DNA from 3 places in the Bacillus sp. SD127 genome. Region 2 is predicted to be linked to each of the others. Evidence: predicted binding sites of a transcription regulator. Region 2 holds the regulator's gene; each other region holds the start of a gene.

Region 1 (7,087 bases), 1.7 Mb from region 2:
GCTGTTTCCGTCTACAGTGACGATGTCTCCATCTCGAAGCCTTTCTGTCGCTGCACGTGTGCCGAGAACAGCCGGAATGCCGTATTCCCGTGCGATAATCGCTGCGTGAGACAAGATTCCTCCGGTGTCTGTAATAATGGCTTTGGCATCTTGAAACAGGCTGGTCCATAGCGGTGTCGTCATTTTGCAAACCAGGATGTCTCCAGGCGCGAATCGAGAAAACTCACTGGCATCCCGAATCAATTTAACCGGCCCTGTTGCGATACCGCTTGATGCTGCAATTCCGAAAATATCATTCTCCGTGTTTTTTTCATCTTCTATGACAGCACCGACAATTTCTTCAGCCGCTTTCAGCTGCGCTTTTGTCGGTGTACCGAGATAAGCAGGCGCCTGTGCCAGCTCATACTCATGAAAGATTTGTCTCCGTTTTTCAGCCTTCTCTTGAAGGGATACGGGATGAAGGAGCGCGTTTTCCACCTCGTCATCATATAAGAACCAAAGGTCTTCTCGATCTCGGATCACACCGCTTTTTGCCAGCAATTCTCCTACCTTCAGCAAAAAGACTCTTGCCTTGGCATCCAGCATAGCATCAATGTAAAAATGATGATCATCTTTAATATTGGACGAATTCAGCGTCCATTGATAATAACGTTCAAATTCTTTCTGCAAAGCGGAATCCTCAATGCTTTGCAAGAATTCATTGTACAACTTCTCACGTTTTTCAATGGTCTTCTTAAATTCGTTGTCAAAATGATAGCCATTGCGGACGTAGTTTTGAATATGAGTCAATGCGTAATATGGATTCTCTGCCCAAGTCTGTTCAATCAGATCGTGGCTTTTTACAGATCTCCATCCGTATTCCTGTAAAAATTCATTGATTTTTTGCAGGAAACGTCTGCCCTCGTCGATTTGTTCTAATTTCTTCTGCAGCTGTTGCGGCTCGGTATGCTCAAAAATGGCTGTCAGACTCGGATTTTCTCGTACTTCAACGGAGAATTGCCATAGGCCGCGGTCTGTTTCCAGCGATTTGTTCATGACTCCTGTCAGCATTTCATAAAAATGTGAGTTTTCAGCTTCACCCTGAATGTTTTGATACATTGCTTGCAGTTTGTTCGTCAACAGAATTTGCGGGAAAACGATATTGAAGTGTTCCTCATAGGCCGTGAGATAAAAGGCCTTCAGTTTTTTAAAGGCCTCCAGCGCACTTTCCGGAGTGTGTTCCGTTTGTGTGAGTTGGTCCAATGTCCGGTAAAACGGAAGGTACGTGTTATGAATGATGTCGTACATGCGCTCGGCCAATATCGGAAAAAGCTCTTCGGCACTGTCCTCAGGAGGCTGTTGTTGTCCGCCTTGATTTTTTGAATAAATATGTCCCCGGTAAACTTTTACTTCATCGACGATGACACCGATCGGGAACTGCTGCATACTTTTCTTTAAGCCGTATTCAAGTGCGGGCACAATAAAAGATGAAAATAGCGGACTGACCGGGCCTTCGATGTTGGACTCCATATTGAGCCAAAAATCATCCATATCCTCGCCGGTGATCATGAAGTTCCGTTCTTCCTCAGCCGCTTTTTTATCCTGTTCAATGGTGGTAATTGGCCGTGCCTGCAGAAGGTACAGTTTATGATTGGCGATGCCGAATTCTAAATCAACAGGATATCCGTATAGGGCTTCGGTTTTTTTGGTGATTTCAGCCAGCTCAATTACCTGTTCATCTGTAAGGCAAAAACGGCTGCGCATGTCTTCGCTCGTTTCTTTTTCGGCAATACCTTCTGCTGCGGACTCCATGTAGATCTCTTTTAAACCCATTTCTTTCTGAATCTCAAATGAAGCTTTATGAACGATATACGTGTCAGGAGTGACGCTTCCTGATACGACCGCTTCTCCCAGGCCGTAGCTGGCGCTGATTAATAACTCTCTATCATCATGGGTAACGGGATTTTGGCTGAAAATCACACCCGATATTTCTGAATTAATCAGGCCCTGCACCACAACACCCATTAACGGCTCTGCGATTTGATTGTTCATTTTCTTCTTATAGCGGCTGACCCTGCCTGAGAAAAAGGAGGCCCAGCATTCTTTCACCTTAGCCAGAAATTCTTCTTCTGTTTTTATATTTAAATAGGTTTCATATTGACCGGCGAATGAAGCGCCCTCTAAATCTTCTGAGGCTGATGATGAGCGGACGGCCACGGAACGATATGATTCTCTCAGCTCGTAAAAGGAGCTCGTCAGCTCGTTCTTTAGCTCATCTGAAAATGCTCCGGCAATAATGGCATTTTCGATATTTTCGCTTGAATCATGAAGCTGATTATCCTCCATAAAACGGGCGAGAGCGTTCGTTTGAATGATAAACCCATCTGGAACAGGAAGTCCGTGTTTGGTCAGTTTAATCAGATTCATGCCTTTTGCTCCAGCCAGCTGACTGGATTCTTCAGCTTGGCGAAATAACACAGAGTACATGTTTAAAACCCCTCTTTCCTTAGTATTTTTCTCTCTATCTTTTATTTTTGGGAGCCAATGTTCAAAAAAATGATAGTGAACACTATCACTCAATTGTAGGTTTATAGGAAAATGTTGTCAAACGCAAAAAGCCCTAAATAAAATGAATATTTAAGTTAGTTAGATGATCATGAAAAATAAAACTGAGCGGGTCTGTTTGCTTATTTTTTCGTATTCGCAAATCGTTTCACTGAGCTTTCAGATCGCTGTTGGTCAAGCTTCCTTCACTTAAACGAGACTTAATACCTACCTTCCTGTTGATTTGACAATCAGTACAGTTTCAGCTCTCATTCAGCCGCACTAAAGTCAATTTTTCTTTATATTTGATACCGTCTATTTTGCCTGCCGGTAATCTATTATTTTATTATGAACATTTCTTCTGTCCGGGTTGAATAGCTGGATTTGGGTCTTGCCAAAAAATCGGATGAGGCATCTGTCTATCTATAAGAAGAGAGTTTTGCGGCAGGGCACGATGATTGAATTGAACTGAAAAAGGGTATGGTGTAGAAAGAGGGAACCATTGCACGATTGTCCGATTCTTCATTTTTTACTATAATCAAATCAGATGAAGAATCCCTGAGGAGGGTTTTTGTGATTACAAAAGCCGTTTTTGCATTATTTTTCCCTTTTATGCTTGTCGTCCTATTTACGAGAGTGACCTTTAACCATTACGTGGCGATCGCTCTTACAGCTGCACTGCTGTTTGCTTCTTATTTAAAAGGCTATACAGAAACGTATTTTATTGTGGGATTAGATGTTGTCTCCCTTGTGGCCGGCGGACTTTACATGGCCAAAAAAGCTGCTGAGAAAAAAGAAGAATAAACCGGACATAATGAATATAAAGATGAATTCCTGCTTTTACGTTTTAAAAGCAGGTTTTTTATACATGAAAATAGCTGGAAATAAAAAACCACCGAACTTTAGTTCGTATTTTTGGTGATTTTGCTTTCCATTGTGTTACTATATCTATAGGAAGATTTCGTTAAAGAAACGGAGGCTTATTTGTGAAAGATCGCTTTGAGTTAGTCTCAAAATACCAGCCCCAGGGAGATCAGCCGAAAGCCATTGAAAAGCTTGTCAAAGGCATTCAGGAGGGCAAGAAGCATCAGACTCTGCTGGGTGCAACAGGAACGGGCAAAACATTTACGGTGTCCAATTTGATTAAAGAAGTCAATAAGCCGACACTCGTCATTGCCCATAACAAAACCCTTGCCGGACAGCTTTACAGCGAGTTTAAGGAATTTTTTCCGAACAATGCTGTCGAGTATTTTGTCAGCTACTATGATTATTATCAGCCGGAGGCGTATGTGCCTCAAACGGATACATTTATAGAGAAAGATGCCAGCATTAATGATGAAATTGATAAACTCAGACACTCCGCTACATCGTCTCTGTTTGAACGGAGAGATGTGATTATCATTGCGAGTGTGTCTTGTATTTACGGTCTCGGTTCGCCTGAAGAATACCGTGAAATGGTTGTGTCATTGCGTCCTGAAATGGAAATTGAGCGCAACGAGCTGCTTAGAAAGCTTGTTGACATTCAATATGCCCGCAACGACATTGATTTTCAGCGCGGTACGTTTCGTGTGCGCGGAGATGTAGTGGAAATTTTCCCGGCATCCCGTGATGAACACTGTGTAAGAGTCGAGTTTTTCGGAGATGAAATTGAACGGATTAGGGAAGTGGACGCCCTGACCGGAGAAATTTTAGGCGACCGTGAACATATCGCGATTTTCCCGGCATCCCACTTCGTTACGCGGGCCGAAAAAATGGAAAAAGCGATTCAAAATATCGAGAAGGAGCTTGAGGAGCAGCTGAAGGTCATGCATGAAAACGGCAAGCTTCTGGAAGCGCAGCGCTTAGAGCAGCGGACGAGATATGATCTTGAAATGATGCGGGAAATGGGATTCTGCTCCGGCATTGAGAATTATTCAAGACATTTGACGCTTCGCCCGCCGGGTTCAACGCCGTATACGCTTCTCGATTATTTTCCTGACGATTTTATGATTGTGGTGGATGAGTCGCACGTGACGATTCCTCAGGTGCGCGGCATGTTTAACGGAGACCAGGCGAGAAAGCAGGTGCTGGTGGATCACGGATTCCGTCTTCCGTCAGCGCTTGATAACCGCCCGCTCCGGTTTGAAGAATTTGAAAAGCATATGCACAATATCGTCTATGTGTCAGCCACACCAGGGCCGTATGAAATTGAACATACAGATGAAATGATAGAGCAGATCATCCGTCCGACAGGGCTTCTTGACCCGCTTATTGACGTGCGGCCGATTGAAGGCCAGATTGATGATTTAATCGGTGAAATTCACGCGAGAGTTGAACGGAATGAACGGGTGCTTGTAACGACTTTGACGAAGAAGATGTCAGAGGACCTAACCGATTATTTAAAAGAAATCGGCATCAAGGTTAATTATCTGCATTCAGAAATTAAGACGCTTGAACGGATCGAAATTATTCGTGATTTGCGTCTCGGCAAGCATGATGTGCTCATTGGCATCAACCTCCTGAGAGAGGGGCTTGATATTCCGGAAGTATCCCTGGTTGCGATTTTAGATGCGGATAAGGAAGGCTTCCTGCGTTCGGAGCGTTCGCTTATTCAGACGATCGGACGGGCGGCGAGGAACGCGGAAGGCCGTGTCATCATGTACGCCGATAAAATGACGAAGTCTATGGAAATTGCAATTAATGAAACGAAACGCCGGCGCGAGCAGCAGGAGCGGTTTAACGAAGAACACGGCATTACGCCGCAAACGATTAATAAAGAAATTCGTGACGTGATTCGTGCGACTGTGGCTGCTGAGGACAAAGCGGAGTATAAAACAAAAGCTGCGCCGAAGTTGTCGAAAATGACGAAGAAAGAGCGTCAGAAAGTCGTCGAACAAATGGAGCACGAAATGAAGGAAGCCGCCAAGGCGCTTGATTTTGAAAGAGCCGCGGAGCTTCGCGATTTACTTTTAGAGTTAAAAGCGGAAGGATGATGAAAGAATGGCTATGGATCGGATTGAGGTGAAGGGAGCAAGGGCGCACAACCTGAAAAATATTGATGTGACCATTCCGAGAGATCAGCTTGTCGTTGTCACGGGCCTGTCTGGTTCAGGGAAATCCTCCCTTGCCTTTGATACCATATATGCAGAAGGGCAGAGACGATATGTTGAGTCGTTATCCGCCTATGCCCGCCAGTTTTTAGGGCAAATGGATAAGCCTGATGTCGATGCGATTGAAGGGCTTTCTCCTGCCATCAGCATTGACCAGAAAACAACGAGTCGAAACCCGAGATCTACTGTCGGTACGGTAACGGAAATTTATGATTATCTGCGTCTTTTGTATGCGAGAGTAGGAAAGCCGCATTGCCCGGAGCACGGAATCGAAATCACGTCACAGACCATTGAGCAGATGGTGGACAGGATTTTGGAATATCCGGAGCGGACGAAGCTTCAGGTGCTGGCGCCGATTGTGTCCGGCAGAAAAGGCGCTCAAGTAAAAGCGCTTGAGCAGATCAGAAAACAAGGCTATGTCAGAGTCAGAATTGACGGCGAGATGGCCGAGCTCTCTGATGAGATCGAATTAGAAAAGAATAAAAAACATTCAATCGAGGTTGTCATTGACCGGATTGTGGTAAAAGAAGGCGTAGCAGCCCGTCTGTCGGATTCATTGGAGACAGCGCTTCGATTAGGTGAAGGGCGTGTCATGATTGATGTGATCGGTGAGGAAGAGCTGATGTTCAGTGAGCATCATGCCTGTCCGCATTGCGGATTTTCAATCGGTGAACTTGAGCCGCGGCTTTTTTCATTCAACAGCCCATTCGGAGCGTGTCCAACGTGTGACGGTCTAGGTATGAAGCTCGAAGTTGATGCAGATCTTGTCATTCCCAATCAAGATTTGTCGTTGAAAGAGAATGCAATTGCCCCTTGGACGCCGATCAGCTCACAATATTATCCGCAGCTTCTTGAAGCGGTCTGCACCCATTACGGCATTGATATGGATGTACCGGTAAAGGATCTGCCGAAGCATCAGCTGGATAAAGTCCTTTATGGAAGCGGAGATGACCTGATTTATTTCCGTTACGAAAATGATTTCGGGCAAATACGCGAAGGTGAAATCCAATTTGAAGGCGTATTGCGCAACATTGAAAGACGTTACAAGGAGACAGGCTCGGATTTCATCCGTGAGCAGATGGAGCAATATATGTCCCAAAAGGCTTGTCCGACTTGTAAAGGTTATCGGCTAAAGAAAGAGGCGCTTGCGGTACTGGTCGACGGACGTCACATCGGAAAAATTACCGAGCTGTCTGTCGGAAATGCCCTTGATTTCTTCAAAGACCTTACGCTTTCTGAAAAGGATATGAAGATTGCCGATCTGATTTTGCGGGAAATTGTGGAGCGTTTAAGCTTTCTGGACAAAGTCGGACTTGATTATCTGACACTGAGCCGGGCAGCGGGAACATTGTCCGGGGGAGAGGCGCAGCGGATCAGGCTGGCAACTCAAATCGGTTCGCGGTTATCCGGTGTGCTTTATATTTTAGATGAGCCATCAATTGGTCTGCACCAGCGTGATAACGACCGTTTAATCA
Region 2 (7,087 bases):
TTCTGTATATGCAGAGGATATCTATCAGAATTTCGAGGAATTAAAGAATCACGAAGATCCTTCAGATTATAACATTGCCACAAAAGAAACCGGCAGCTCTGTGCTTGTTTTAGCTATTCACGGAGGAGGTATTGAAGGCGGCACAAGTGAATTAGCGAGAGAGCTCAGCAAAGAATATTCCATGTATTTGTTTGAAGGTTTGAAGACGTCTGGAAATTCAGTACTGCATATAACAAGCACACATTTTGATGAGCCTCAGGCACTGAAGCTTGTAGCAAGTCATGAGTATGTCATTTCATTGCATGGATATGCAGGAGAGGACCAACAGATACAAATCGGCGGAACAGACCGATCAAGAGCGGCAGAATTAGTTTCAAAACTGCAAAAAGCCGGTTTTCCGGCTGAATTGCTTGGTACGGATCATCCGCATGCAGGCGTAAGTCCAAACAATATAGCGAATAAATCAAAAACCGGTTTGAGCATCCAGTTAGAGATGAGTACAGGTTTCAGAGAATCTTTGTTTGGCATCTTTTCTTTAAAAAGCAGATCCGTGACTCAAAATGAGAGGTTTTATGATTTTACAGAAGTGATGACCCATTTCATAGAAAACAGCTATTAAAATAAGGAGGCTTTGCGCCTCCTTATTTTTCGTCCTTCTGATCATTGGCTTCAGGAAACAATTCATCTGATGCCTCAGTTTGATATTGCAAGGTGTTATCTTTGACAGTCAGTTCGTTTCGGAATGTTTCATCCAGCACATTTTTCAGTAAATACCGGTGAAAAAAATATTCAAAAACAGTAAGGCAGACAGACGCAATCAGAGCGGCTGCAAACGGTGAGAAACCGTTTCTAGTTTGCGTTTCAAGAAAGACCCAAAGAATAACGAGTGAAAGTCCGAAGTCAGCCAGTGAAGCTATCATATTGCTGGTTCTCGGCAAGATCAGGATGTCACCGGAAAGGTATGTTACAAAGCTTAAGAAAAATGCAATAAACAGCACACTTAAAAAGGAAGCATGGTAAACTCTATCCAAAATCACATACAATAGGGCAAGAGTTAAAGCTGTCTTAGAAGCAAGAGCGATAATATGTTTCATTTGATCACCTATATTTGTGGCAAATCTTTAGCGGTATCTGCAGCCTCAAGATCGACACTTATTTGCTGAGTTAAATCTTTAGAATGATAAAAACCCTTTGCAGCCATATAATGAAAAATTTGTTCATGGGTATTCATCGCGTCATGTAAATATTGCTGCAGCGTTTCCCTGACTTCTGGGGAAGAAGATTCTGTGATGGCAGCTGCAATATTCCTTACGCCTGTCTTTGCCGATATTAAAAAATCCGTTGCGATCACTTGTTCGGTCATGCTGCCCATTCCGGCTAATTTTTGAAAGAACTCATTCACGCTTGTTCACCTCTCACTGACAGCAATTCCTGCAAACGCGCAACCTGCTGTTTTGTTTTTTGAGCATCCTGCTCAAGAATACTCTTTAATTCTTCATCTTGTACAAGTCCCGTCATGGTTGAAGATTTTGTCAAACAAAGATTCTTAAACGTAAGCAATTCGTGCAATTCCAACGTTTCATGAAGGCCGTAGCCATTCATAACGGTCATTCCCTTCTGAAGTAATATGGTTTATTTTGAACAAATTGCTTTTGTTTACACTGGTATTTTTTGCTGGTCGTTTGAAACTTTCTGGCTGCAATGCCCGTACACAAGGGGTGGGATGAGCTTCTGTTAAAATAATCAATTATTCACTGGTTTTTAATCATCTATCTTTAAATACTAAGGAGGAGACACAGTGGAGATCAAAGGGATCAATCACTTGTTATTTTCTGTTTCTGATTTACTGACTTCCATCGAGTTTTATCAAAATGTCTTTGATGCTAAACTGCTGGTTAAAGGAAAGAGCACTGCATATTTCGATTTAAACGGCATATGGCTGGCTCTCAACGAAGAGCGTGACATTCCCAGAAATGATATTAACGCTTCTTATACCCATATCGCTTTTACAATTGAGGAAAGCAAGTTTGAAGAAATGTCCGCAAAATTAAAAAACCTTCATGTTACTATTTTGTCTGGGAGAGAACGAGATGTACGTGATCGAAAATCAATTTATTACACTGATCCTGACGGCCATAAATTTGAATTCCATACAGGAACTCTTCAAGACAGACTTCAATATTATAAGCAAGCTAAAACCCACATGGATTTTAACGATTGAAAAAGCACGGGAAACAGAGTAACAGGGAATATACATATTTATCTTATGGGGTTAATATATGGTAAAGGAGGGGGATTGCAGTTGAGAAATAAAATATTGCTCATGACAGCTGTTTTGCTATGTGTTTTTGGAACCGGGACCATTCATGCAGCAACTTCACATTTTGAGCATAAAACCGACTTTATTCTAAATGACGGAACAAAAGCGCTTTATGTAGAAAACATTAGTGATGTACCGGCAATGGATTATTTTTTAGGATACCAATTTACGATATTAGGAGTGAACACTTGTTCAGTTAACATTAAGCTTCAGCGAATGGGACTTGCAGGGGATTATACTACGTTAAGCACAAAACAATTCACCGGTAATTGGTTTGACTTTAGCGCTCACGATAAGGTTTCCATTGAACCTTATCACCGGTATCGAATATTAGCTGAAGAACATTCAGAAAACTGTGCAAGTGTTCATGTAAAAGGCCGCTATGGTGTAGAATATTTTAATTTTGATTGATGCTCACATTTTTGAAAAGAAGTGAGCTTTTTTTGCGGAATAAATTAACTAAATAAACTATGTACTAAATATTCAGTATATTTCCTTTTGCCTCGCTCAATATAAAAGAGGAGAGTATAACTCATCTTTTCACGTCCGAAAATCGAAACATTTATAAGAAAAGAACGTCTAATTTTTTAAACAGCACTTTTTTAAAAAAAAGTTTCATTAAGGAAAGAAAATTTCTTGACTTCAATAATTGAATGATGGATAATTATGGTGTAAACATGATGTTCTTTTTCCTCCTATTCAGGTTCGCACCTAAGCCAGGGCGAGCCTGCTTTTTTTAAAAAACAAAACCCCCACTCCACAAAGGAAGAGGGGGTTTATTCTTTGTAACTGATAGTTCAATAGTTTAATGGACAGTTCTGAACACACCAATTACTTTTCCTAATATGCTGACATTCTGCAGTATGATCGGAGCCATGGTTGGATTTTCAGGCTGTAAGCGAATGTGTGTATCCTCTTTATAGAAACGTTTTACCGTAGCTTCATCATCTTCTGTCATCGCCACTACGATTTCACCGTTATTCGCCGTGTTTTGCTGTTTTACAATAACATAGTCCTTATCAAGTATACCTGCGTCAATCATACTGTCACCCATGATCTCCAGCATAAACACATGCTCATCCGGAGGAACCATACGGTCAGGAAGCGGGAAGTATTCTTCAATGTTTTCAACCGCTGTAATAGGTGAGCCCGCCGTTACTTTTCCGATTACCGGTACATTAACGACTTGGCTTTTTGGAATCTCTACTTCTTCATCCAGAATTTCTATCGCTCTTGGTTTTGTCGGATCGCGTCTAATCAGCCCTTTTGTTTCCAAACGGGCCAAATGGCCATGGACAGTAGAACTGGACGCAAGGCCGACAGCCTCTCCGATCTCTCTAACCGAAGGCGGATATCCTTTTGATTTAACCTCTGCTTTAATAAAACGGAGGATATCAAGTTGCCTTTTTGATAGCTTCGTCATTTTTTGCACCTCTAAACGTCGATTTTAAATAGATTATAGCATGATTTTCCTGACAGTACAAACATAGGTTCGAAGAAAACAATTGACAGAAACATTTGTTCGTATATACTGAAATTATAAAAAGCGAACAAACATTCTTGTCGGAGGTTGTTATCATGAATAAAGAATCTATTATTTTTGTCGGCCTGTTCACTGTGATTCTAAGCGTGGTTATCCTTCTGTTGTCATATACAAGCAGCGACCAGGAGCTTAATCAATATGTTAAAATAAAAGTTCAGTCTGGGGATACGCTCTGGTCGCTTGCTGATCAGGTGGATGACTCAAAAAAGATAAATAAAAGTGATTTTGTTGAATGGGTAGCTGAAAAAAATAATCTCCAGACGTCTGAGATTCAGCCGGGGGATGAATTGGTGATTCCATTAAAAAAGGAACACCCGGCTGCATACGAACTGGCTACTGTTAAATAGAGAGGAAAGGTAGAAAGGTGAAAGCACTCATTTATGCCCGAGTAAGCACAAATAAAGAACAGCAAGAAACCTCATTAAAGCGGCAGGAGGAGGAGCTTACGGCCATTGCTGCCGAGAACGGCATGGAAGTCGTCAAAGTGATTTCTGAAAAAGCCAGCGGATATGAAATGGACCGGGATGGTGTATTTGATTTGCTTGATCATATCAAGAATTCAAATATTGATGTGATTTTAGTTCAGGATGAAACAAGACTCGGCCGGGGAAACGCGAAAATTGCACTTCTTCATTGTATTTACAGGGAAGGTGTGAAAGTATATACGACCGCTCACAGAGGTGAGCTGGAGTTATCAGAGGCTGACTCTATGGTGCTGGAAATCGTCAGCATTGTGGAGGAATACCAGCGGAAAATCCACAACATGAAAATTAAACGCGGAATGAAACGCGCAGTGAAAAATGGTTTTAAGCCACAAAAGAACCTGAAAAACCAGCATGAAAACAGCGGAAAAGAAAGAATAGAAGTTCCGATCTCGGAGATTGTCCGGTTGAGAGCGAATAAACTGACGTTTGCTGAAATCGCGGCTACGTTGAGAGGTTTTGGCTATGATGTGTCAAAGGCGACAGTCCATCGGCGTTTTCAGGAATACATAGAGAATGAGCAGACAGGCGAGTGAATCAGTTGTAAAACTCCTCTTGTTTTAGTAGTATATAGACAAAATGCAATAAAGGAGTTTATCATGATTTCAAACGAAAAAATTGCCAGAATCAATGAACTTGCCGCAAAAGCTAAAGCTGGCGTTATTACAGAAGAAGAAAAAGCTGAACAGCAAAAGCTCCGTCAAGAGTACCTAAAAGGATTTCGTTCTTCTATGAAAAACACATTAAAAAGTGTAAAAATCATTGATCCTGAAGGCAATGACGTAACACCTGAAAAGTTAAAAAGAGAAAAAAATAATAACAGACTTCACTAATATAAGAGGAATACGGCAATATCGTATTCCTCTTTTGTATATACTACAAACAACAGCGCTTTCTTCAGGTGACAAAATTCATCAAGTTTCTCTCAAATTTAAGCTGAAACAGTTGAGAAAAAGTCGTCAGACATTTATGATGAAAGGGTACAACATATAAGGAAGGGGATTTTTATGGATACAATTGAAAAGAAATCAGTTGCTACCATTCGCACACTATCAATAGACGCTATTGAAAAAGCAAACTCTGGTCACCCTGGTATGCCTATGGGGGCAGCGCCAATGGCATATACGCTATGGACAAAATTTATGAATGTAAATCCGGCAAACCCTGGGTGGTTTAACCGCGACCGTTTTGTTTTATCTGCGGGACACGGATCAGCACTTTTATACAGCATGCTTCATTTAAGCGGGTATGATCTCAGCATTGAAGATCTTAAGGGATTCCGCCAGTGGGGCAGCAAAACACCGGGGCATCCGGAATTCGGACATACAGCCGGTGTTGATGCAACAACAGGGCCGCTTGGACAAGGAATCGCAATGGCGGTCGGAATGGCTATCGCAGAACGCCATTTAGCCGAAACTTACAACCGCGATTCATTCAATGTAGTCGATCACTATACATACAGCATTTGCGGTGACGGCGATTTAATGGAAGGTATTTCTTCTGAAGCCGCTTCACTTGCAGGCCATCTTCAGCTTGGCCGTCTGATCGTATTATACGATTCTAATGACATCTCCTTGGACGGAGATCTGGATCGTTCATTCTCTGAAAACGTGAAACAGCGTTTCGAGGCGATGAATTGGGAAGTTCTTTACGTTGAAGATGGAAACAATATTGAAGAATTATCTGCGGCAATTGAAAAAGCACGCCAAAACGACAAGAAACCTACATTGATTGAAGTAAAAACGACAATCGGTTTCGGTTCTCCTAACCGTGCCGGCACTTCCGGTGTTCACGGTGCTCCGCTTGGCAAAGAAGAAAGTAAATTAACAAAAGAAGCTTATGCATGGACGTATGAAGAAGATTTCTACGTTCCGTCAGAAGTATATGAGCATTTCGCAAAAACAGTAAAAGAATCCGGCGAGAAAAAGGAACAGGAATGGAATGACCAATTCGCTAAATATAAAGAAATTTATCCGGAACTCGCTGAACAGCTTGAGCTGGCTATCAAAGGAGAACTTCCGAAAGACTGGGATCAAGAGGTGCCTGTTTATGAAAAAGGAAGCAGTCTGGCATCCCGTGCCTCTTCAGGTGAAGTTCTGAACGGCCTTGCGAATAAAATTCCGTTCTTTGTCGGCGGTTCTGCAGACTTAGCAGGATCAAACAAAACGACGATTAAAAATTCCGGTGATTATACAGCGCTTGATTACTCAGGAAAAAATTTCTGGTTTGGTGTTCGCGAATTTGCTATGGGTGCAGCCTTAAATGGTATGGCGCTTCACGGCGGACTTCGTGTATTCGGCGGAACATTCTTTGTCTTCTCTGATTACTTGCGTCCGGCCATTCGCCTTGCAGCATTAATGGGTCTTCCTGTGACATATGTCTTTACTCACGACAGTATCGCGGTCGGTGAAGATGGACCGACTCACGAGCCGGTTGAGCAGCTTGCTTCATTACGGGCAATGCCTAACCTTTCTTTAATCCGCCCTGCAGACGGTAATGAGACAGCAGCGGCTTGGAAGCTTGCGGTGCAGAGCACAAATCACCCAACAGCGCTTGTATTGACACGTCAAAACCTTCCTACAATCGACCAAACAGCTGAAGAGGCATTGGCTGGTGTAGAAAAAGGTGCATATGTTGTTTCTAAGTCTAAAAACGAAACACCTGACGCTCTTCTCATCGCTACGGGCTCAGAGGTTGGCCTCGCAATCGAGGCACAGGCAGAATTGGCAAAAGAAAATATTG
Region 3 (7,087 bases), 840 kb from region 2:
TAGGAATCTGGCTGATTTATAATTTGGTGACATCCAGCTCCCCTGGACTGCCGCTTATCATTTTAGCCGGAGGAAATCTGATTTACCTTACAATCTTGAAAAAGAAAGAAGAAACGTAAAAAACACGCACCTCAGTGCGTGTTTTTTATTTGAAAACGTTGTGAAACCCCTCTTCCATTTCTTCTGAGGACGGATACCATTTCGTCGCCAGATCCCGGAACAGCCTTTCCGCAAACAGAATCTCTTCCTCTGTATATCGGTCAAAAAAGGAAAGAAAACGCTGCTCAACCTTTTGATGATAGTATAGATGCAAGCTGTGCAGCTTCTTCCCTGCCGGCGTCAAACGGAAGTAGACCTCCTTCTTATTATCGCTGAGCTGTGTTCTGTGAAGAAAGCCGGCGCCAAGCAATTTTGTGCTGATGCGTGACACCGTCGCTTTCGTCGTATTCATTTTGTCGGCAATCGAAGTGACATTGATCGGCTCATGCTCCCCCACACAGGAAAGAACATGAATTTCTGTCATCGTTAATTGAGATTTTTGTCCGTGCTCCTGATCCAGCTTCTTCATTTCATCAGCCAAAAAGACTTTTATGAGCCCCTCCCATTTCTCCTGCTGATGAATGAGTTCCGCATATAATTCAAAAATGTTGCGTTTCGTATGGTCTGTATTCATCGGATTTTCCAACCTTTTTCATTCAATTGTTTCTTATATCATAACGTTTTGTTACAGATGAAACAATCGATTTGTGTTACACACGGCTGGCAATCGGGAGCCAGCGTCTGATACCTGATTGAATCACTTCTGCCGTATCTGGCCCGGCGGCATCGACTGCCCAGGCGGCATGGCCATCAGGCCGAACCAATACAGTATGCACGTCTCTCCACTCTTCACGCGGTTCTGCAAGAGAAGCACACACTGTGTGCAAGCCTTTAAATGGGATGTGGTCATTATCAGCTCCTTGTTTCAGTGACAGCAAAACGTATGCCCCGTTATGCAGGCAGTTATAGAGGCGTTCCATACTGCCATCAGGAAGCCGCAGTTCCACATCCGGAAGTCTTTTGCCGTTCAACCGATGCGGCGGCATGTTTTGGTCAGCTTCATACCCGACATCGATTGCAGAAATTTGGCCCGCTATAAAGCGATTCACATCGGGAAAAGCAAGCATATCGGACACCATGCTTCGCAAATGGAGACCGGCCTTCGTGAAATCCATCAGCCGCGTCTGCGCCTCTGTGTTCCGAAGAAGATCTTCCGCCACCGGATGCCGCTCTGCGTGATAGCTGTCCAAAAGCCATGAAGGTGCAGAGCCGCCGACAGCCGCCGCAAGCTTCCATCCAAGGTTCATGGCATCCTGAAGACCGACATTCAGCCCTTGGCCGCCAGCAGGAAAATGAATATGTGCTGCATCGCCCGCAAGAAAGAGTCTGCCGCTCCGATACTCCTTCGCTTGACGGGAGGCATTCCCGAATCGGGACATCCACGTAGGCTCGTTTAAGCCAAAATCAGTTCCGCATATCCGGATGAGATCTGTTTTCAGCTCCTCTTCTGTGACAGGAGCATCTTTCGGCGTCTGCGTGCGGTAAGGGCTGATCAACACAACGCGATACCGGTCAGGAGAAAGCGGAACAATCATGACTCCTCCCTCTGTCGTACAAAGCGACAAAACTCCTGATGGCGGCGGAGAAAGAAGCTTCACATCACCAAGAGCTGCGGTGACGGTGCTGTCTGTTCCAGGAAACGCAATTCCCGCCTGTTTCCGAACGACGCTCCCTGCTCCGTCAGCGCCAACGGCAAACAGGCTGCTCAACGTCCGCACAATGCCTTCCCGATCCTTGAAAATGGTTTGCACTGCCTCTTCGTTTTGCGTTACCGTTAGCACCTCTGCCCCCCGTAACACCTCTGCCCCCAGGCTTCGCGCACGTTCCTCAAGCAGCTGTTCAGTCTCGGTCTGCGGAAGCAATAGCGTATAAGGACAGCTCGTATCCAGACTGGAAAAATCAAGACGCGTATCGAGCATTGAAAAATGGCCGGAAGATATCTTTTTCCCACGAGACGCAAAACGCTCAAGCAGCCCTCTCATTTCAAAAAGCTCAAGCGTGCGGGGGTGCAGCGTCAACGCCTTCGAATACGGCACTGGCTGTTCAAGCCGCTCAAGCACGCATGTTTTTACCCCTGCTAATGCCAGCTCAGAAGCCAGCATCAATCCAACCGGTCCGCCTCCGATAATAACTGTTTTGTAATCCATCATGAGATCACTCCTTTTGTTTTATCTGCAACTAAACAAAAAGCCTAAGAAAAAAAGAAATAAGTGTTAATGAATATTTCATTTTGTTACACACGTAACAAAAATAATTATATCGGGTGACAAATGATCTCGCAACATATTTTTCCAACCAGCACAAAAAAGACGCCTTTCAAATGGCGCCTTTTTCTCAGTGTACAGTTCCTAATCCGAAATGACTCCGACAATGTCTTTTTCCCTGATCGGACCGAAATGCCGGCTGTCAAAGCTATATATGCGATTATCTCCGATTACAAAATATTGCCCCTTCGATAACGTCTTTTTCCCTGTCGTTTCTTTCAGTGAAAAATCTCCCGTTACATGGCTTCCGGCAGATACAGATTTCAATGGTTTCAAAAATGGTTCAGCCACCTGTTTTCCGTTCACATACAGCTGATCGTCATTATATTTGATCGATTCACCGGGCAATCCAATGACTCGCTTTATCAGCACTTTTTGATCAGGGCCTTTAAACAAAACAATATCAAAACGATGGATGGTTTTGAATCGATGTGAAAATTTATTGACCAACAGTTCGTTCCCTTCCTGAAAAGTCGGGTTCATGCTGATGCCTTCTACTTTGTAATCAATAAAGACGGCATTTTTGACTTGAATGGCGAGAACTACGGACACGACACCGGCAAGAAACCAAAACCGTTTTTTCATGTTACTGTCTCCCTCCATCATGCTCACGCTGGCTGGCTCTCACATGCAGATGCCGTTCCACCCTTTTGCCGACATACCATAAGACAGCAATCACCAGAACGGCAATAACCGTGCGAATCGGCTGTGTGATCAGCGCGTGAAGATCATATCCGATGAAGCTGATCATAAAAATCATGACGAGCTTTCCCGAGGCTGCCGCCAAAACAAACGGCCGCGTCCCGATCCTTGACAAACCGGCGACCACATTCACCGCGGCAGACGGTGTAAATGGAAAACAAAGCAGCAGAAACATCGGGCCAAAACCGTGTCTTTCCACCCATAACATAAGCTTTCTGACAGACGGATGCCTGCGGATGAATCCAAGAGCTCTTCTTTGTCCATAATGACGGACAATGAAAAACACGAGAATGGACCCCGCTGTTGATCCGGCCCATGACAGGATGAAGCCTTCCCACAATCCAAACGAATTTGTATTCGCCACCACAAAAACGATAAGCGGCAAAAACGGAAGAAATGCTTCAATTAAAGGCAGCAGCACAGCAATAAGCGGACCGAAAGCCCTATAGCTTTGAAATAATTCAGTTAAACGATCCTCTGTCAAATAGTATAAAAATTGCTCCAACGTTTATACTCCTCACCGGGTTTGTCTATTCTTATTCTACACATTCTCGGCGAAAAACTAAAAAGTTTTGGTGATTTTTTCTGTCTTGAAACATTTCACCAGCCGATATAGAATATAACAAGAACAAACGTTCCCTTAAGAAAGAAGGAGTTACCATGCCGCATTTGCAGCCGGAAGGATATGAATTGATAGAGCGGGCTCTCTTTTTGCCTATGGTCATTACCATTTTAAACCGCGATCTCGGCGGAATTGAGAAAAGCTCATTAAAATTGAAACACCCTTATATACAACTTATCAACGAATCATTAAAAATAGCACAAAAGGATCTGATTGAGGTCAGAAAAGAGCTGAGGAAAAGAAAAATCGCCATCCACGAGGCTGAGCGTGATGAAGCCTTTACGCTTTATTTATTTGTCATCGATGGCTACGAAGAAAAACACCGCTATTTTAACCCGCGAATCCGGGAGCAAGTAAGCAGTTTGTTAACATACTATTTATTTGCGCCGGACTCGCCATGAGTCTTTCGAATCATTCTGTATTCCCCTCCTTGCGCCCGTCCCCCCTTCTAGCTCCTCAAGAATAAATTTCAGACAATTCACACTATACAAACAAAATAAATTTATTTATAATTCGTACCACAGCCTTTCACTCCCCAAAAAATGACATGTGCCGCCAGATTAGCGACATGATTTGCAGCCCGCGCATGACACGCACCGCCCAACTTTTGATCAAAGGAGGATTTTATGAAACTGATTCACATTCTTGCCGCTTTGCCCTTCATCGGACTTTTGCTTGGCATCCCTTTTGCAAACAAAGTGACACCCTATCTGTTTGGCATGCCATTCATTCTCGCCTATGTCGTCATGTGGGCTTTGCTGACCTCTGTCCTGATGGCGATCGTGTATGTCCTCGACAAAGAAAATAAAAGGGAGGAAGCAGAATGAACGCAGCTCTCATCATCATTTTCGGTGTCCTGCTATTCAGCATGTTTCTCGGCGTACGCGCCCAAAAAGGAAAAGACATGGACCTTGAGCAGTGGACGGTTGGAGGCCGCGGCTTCGGTACTGTCTTTGTTTTCCTATTGATGGCAGGAGAGATTTATACGACGTTTACGTTTCTCGGCGGAAGCGGCTGGGCTTACGGAAAAGGCGGGCCTGCCTTTTACATCATCGCCTACGGCTGTCTGGCCTATATTCTTTCTTATTGGCTCCTGCCGGCGGTATGGTCCTATGCGAAACAGCATAAGCTGATGTCGCAGTCCGATTTTTTCATCAAAAAGTACAACAGTCCGCTGCTTGGTGTGCTCGTCTCACTTGTCGGCATTGCCGCGCTTATTCCTTATCTTGTGCTGCAGCTGAAAGGGCTTGGATTGATTGTATCGGAAACGTCTTACGGAAAAATTTCTCCTACTGCTGCCATTTGGATCGGCGTCATTTCAATCACAGTTTACGTTATGGTATCCGGCATCCACGGGTCCGCCTGGATATCCGTTGTCAAAGACATCATGATTTTGGCCGTCGTTTTATTCTTAGGCATATATCTGCCGATTCATTACTACGGCGGATTTCAAGACATGTTTCAGCAGATTGAAAACGCAAATCCCGGTTTTATTACCCTGCCCGAAACAGGGCAAAGTGCTGCATGGTTCAGTTCAACCGTGCTGCTGACGGCGCTGGGCTTTTACATGTGGCCCCATACGTTTTCCGCTTCCTATTCAGCAGAAAACCCAAAAGTCTTTCGAAAAAACGCCATTATTATGCCTTTATACCAGCTGGTCCTTCTATTCGTCCTTTTCGTCGGCTTTGCGGCTATCCTGCAAGTTCCCGGTCTGAAAGGCGCAGACGCGGATCTATCACTTTTGAGACTGTCTCTTCAAACCTTTGATCCTTGGTTTGTCGGAATCATCGGTGCAGCCGGACTGCTGACAGCGCTTGTGCCGGGTTCCATGATTTTAATGTCGGCCTCCACTTTGTTTGCAAAAAATGTTTATCAAGTGTTTGCTCCCCGCACGACGGAACAGCAGGTGTCATTATTAGCTAAATGTTTAGTGCCTGTGATTGCGCTGATTGCTGTGTACTTTACATTCAAAGGCGGGAACACAATCGTTACGCTTCTCCTTATGGGATACAGCCTCGTCACACAGCTATTTCCGGCCCTGCTGTTCAGCCTATTCAAGCATAAGATCGTGACCAAACAAGGAGCCTTTGCCGGCATTATAACGGGAGTCGGAGCGGTTTCTTATATTACGGTTACGGAAACAACAATCGGCACTTTATTTCCGGCGCTGCCGCAAGCGGCGAAAGACTTAAACGTCGGCATTGTCGCTTTGCTGCTGAATGTTACGGTCATGATAGCGGTAAGTCTCGTGACAAGAAAAACGAAAAGCACAGCTGCTGATCAAGCCGCTTAAACAAGAAAAAAGCAATCTGGACAACAGATTGCTTTTTTGTTTAGCGTTCGCAGGCGATAAAATCTTTATCACGGTCGCTCTTTTTATTGGCATCATAAAGCGCCTTAGACACGTAAGGCTTGTACTTCGTTTTTCCGCCTTTATTTTTCACCTTGGACGTACGGGCTACCCCGCCTTTGTACACTTTGTTTAATTCCTTGCAGTTCTTATACGTCTTTACCTTCGTTTTGGCTTCCGCCACATGGTCAGCTCCGTATGAAAAACCGAAAACGAGACCGAGTGACAGCAAAAGCGCCGCGGCTTTTTTCATGACAATATACTCCCCCATACCCAATATTTAGTTGTTTTATAGCGATTTTATCATAATTCAATTCGTCATATTTCACAAGATAAATATGGAAGGAGCGGCAGTTTTTTTTACTTTCTTTGTCTTGCAGAGATGCAAACTGCCAAAACATGTTTTTCTCACTTTGCTCAAGGGTACACATACGAATGTACACCACACAAAAAGGAGCGTTGATGATGTCTGATACAAAACGAAACAATCCTTTAACAGCATTTTTTCACGATGAATTTCCTGAACAATACCAAGAACCGCCCGGCTTGCAGCAAAAAATGAAGCCGATTCCGGACTGCGGAGAAAAAAGCTATAAAGGAGCTGGCAAACTAAATGGCCGAAAAGCTCTTGTCACCGGCGGTGATTCCGGTATTGGCCGCGCTGCCGCCATCGCTTATGCGCGGGAAGGCGCCGATGTGGCAATTAACTACTTGCCCGCGGAACAGCCTGATGCAGAAGAAGTAAAAGAACTGATTGAAGCAGAAGGACGCAAGGCAGTCCTGATTCCAGGTGATCTGAGTGACGAATCGTTTTGTCACGATTTAGTCAAACAAGCGCATAACGAACTCGGCGGGCTGGATGTGTTAGCGCTCGTTGCCGGTAAACAGCAAGCAGTGCAAAACATCGAAGACCTTCCTACTGAACAAATCTATAAAACGTTTGAAGTGAACGTCTTCTCGCTATATTGGGTTGTTAAAGCGGCGCTTCCGTATTTGCCGGAGGGTGCGTCTATTATTACCACAACTTCAGTTGAAGGCTACAACCCAAGC

What was found. Region 2 encodes LexA, which represses DNA repair genes until DNA is damaged. Its sites were predicted from a motif close to CGAACATATGTTCG; they were not measured.
Region 1: the regulator LexA is predicted to act here: its motif matches at 3,420-3,433, upstream of uvrB (excinuclease ABC subunit UvrB).
Region 3: the regulator LexA is predicted to act here: its motif matches at 3,691-3,704, upstream of ACQVGS_RS16500 (YhjD family protein).

What each region holds. Positions count from the first base shown of each region.
Region 1 covers NZ_CP191226.1:643,948-651,034, forward strand. The annotation lists gene ACQVGS_RS03360 (PEP/pyruvate-binding domain-containing protein) at 1-2,466, opposite strand, end outside; gene ACQVGS_RS03365 (CsbA family protein) at 3,097-3,327, shown strand; gene uvrB (excinuclease ABC subunit UvrB) at 3,510-5,495, shown strand; gene uvrA (excinuclease ABC subunit UvrA) at 5,503-7,087, shown strand, end outside.
Region 2 covers NZ_CP191226.1:2,315,480-2,322,566, reverse strand. The annotation lists gene pghL (gamma-polyglutamate hydrolase PghL) at 1-619, shown strand, start outside; gene ACQVGS_RS12315 (YndM family protein) at 642-1,094, opposite strand; gene ACQVGS_RS12310 (spore coat protein) at 1,103-1,402, opposite strand; gene ACQVGS_RS12305 (DUF892 family protein) at 1,399-1,602, opposite strand; gene fosM (FosM family fosfomycin resistance protein) at 1,799-2,221, shown strand; gene ACQVGS_RS12295 (hypothetical protein) at 2,303-2,731, shown strand; gene lexA (transcriptional repressor LexA) at 3,126-3,743, opposite strand; gene yneA (cell division suppressor protein YneA) at 3,899-4,210, shown strand; gene ACQVGS_RS12280 (YneB family resolvase-like protein) at 4,228-4,881, shown strand; gene ACQVGS_RS12275 (DUF896 domain-containing protein) at 4,945-5,178, shown strand; gene tkt (transketolase) at 5,353-7,087, shown strand, end outside.
Region 3 covers NZ_CP191226.1:3,154,158-3,161,244, forward strand. The annotation lists gene ACQVGS_RS16475 (hypothetical protein) at 1-119, shown strand, start outside; gene ACQVGS_RS16480 (MarR family transcriptional regulator) at 146-673, opposite strand; gene ACQVGS_RS16485 (monooxygenase) at 750-2,249, opposite strand; gene lepB (signal peptidase I) at 2,448-2,948, opposite strand; gene ACQVGS_RS16495 (TVP38/TMEM64 family protein) at 2,950-3,570, opposite strand; gene ACQVGS_RS16500 (YhjD family protein) at 3,726-4,088, shown strand; gene ACQVGS_RS16505 (DUF3311 domain-containing protein) at 4,314-4,514, shown strand; gene ACQVGS_RS16510 (sodium:solute symporter family protein) at 4,511-5,980, shown strand; gene ACQVGS_RS16515 (excalibur calcium-binding domain-containing protein) at 6,021-6,290, opposite strand; gene ACQVGS_RS16520 (SDR family oxidoreductase) at 6,503-7,087, shown strand, end outside.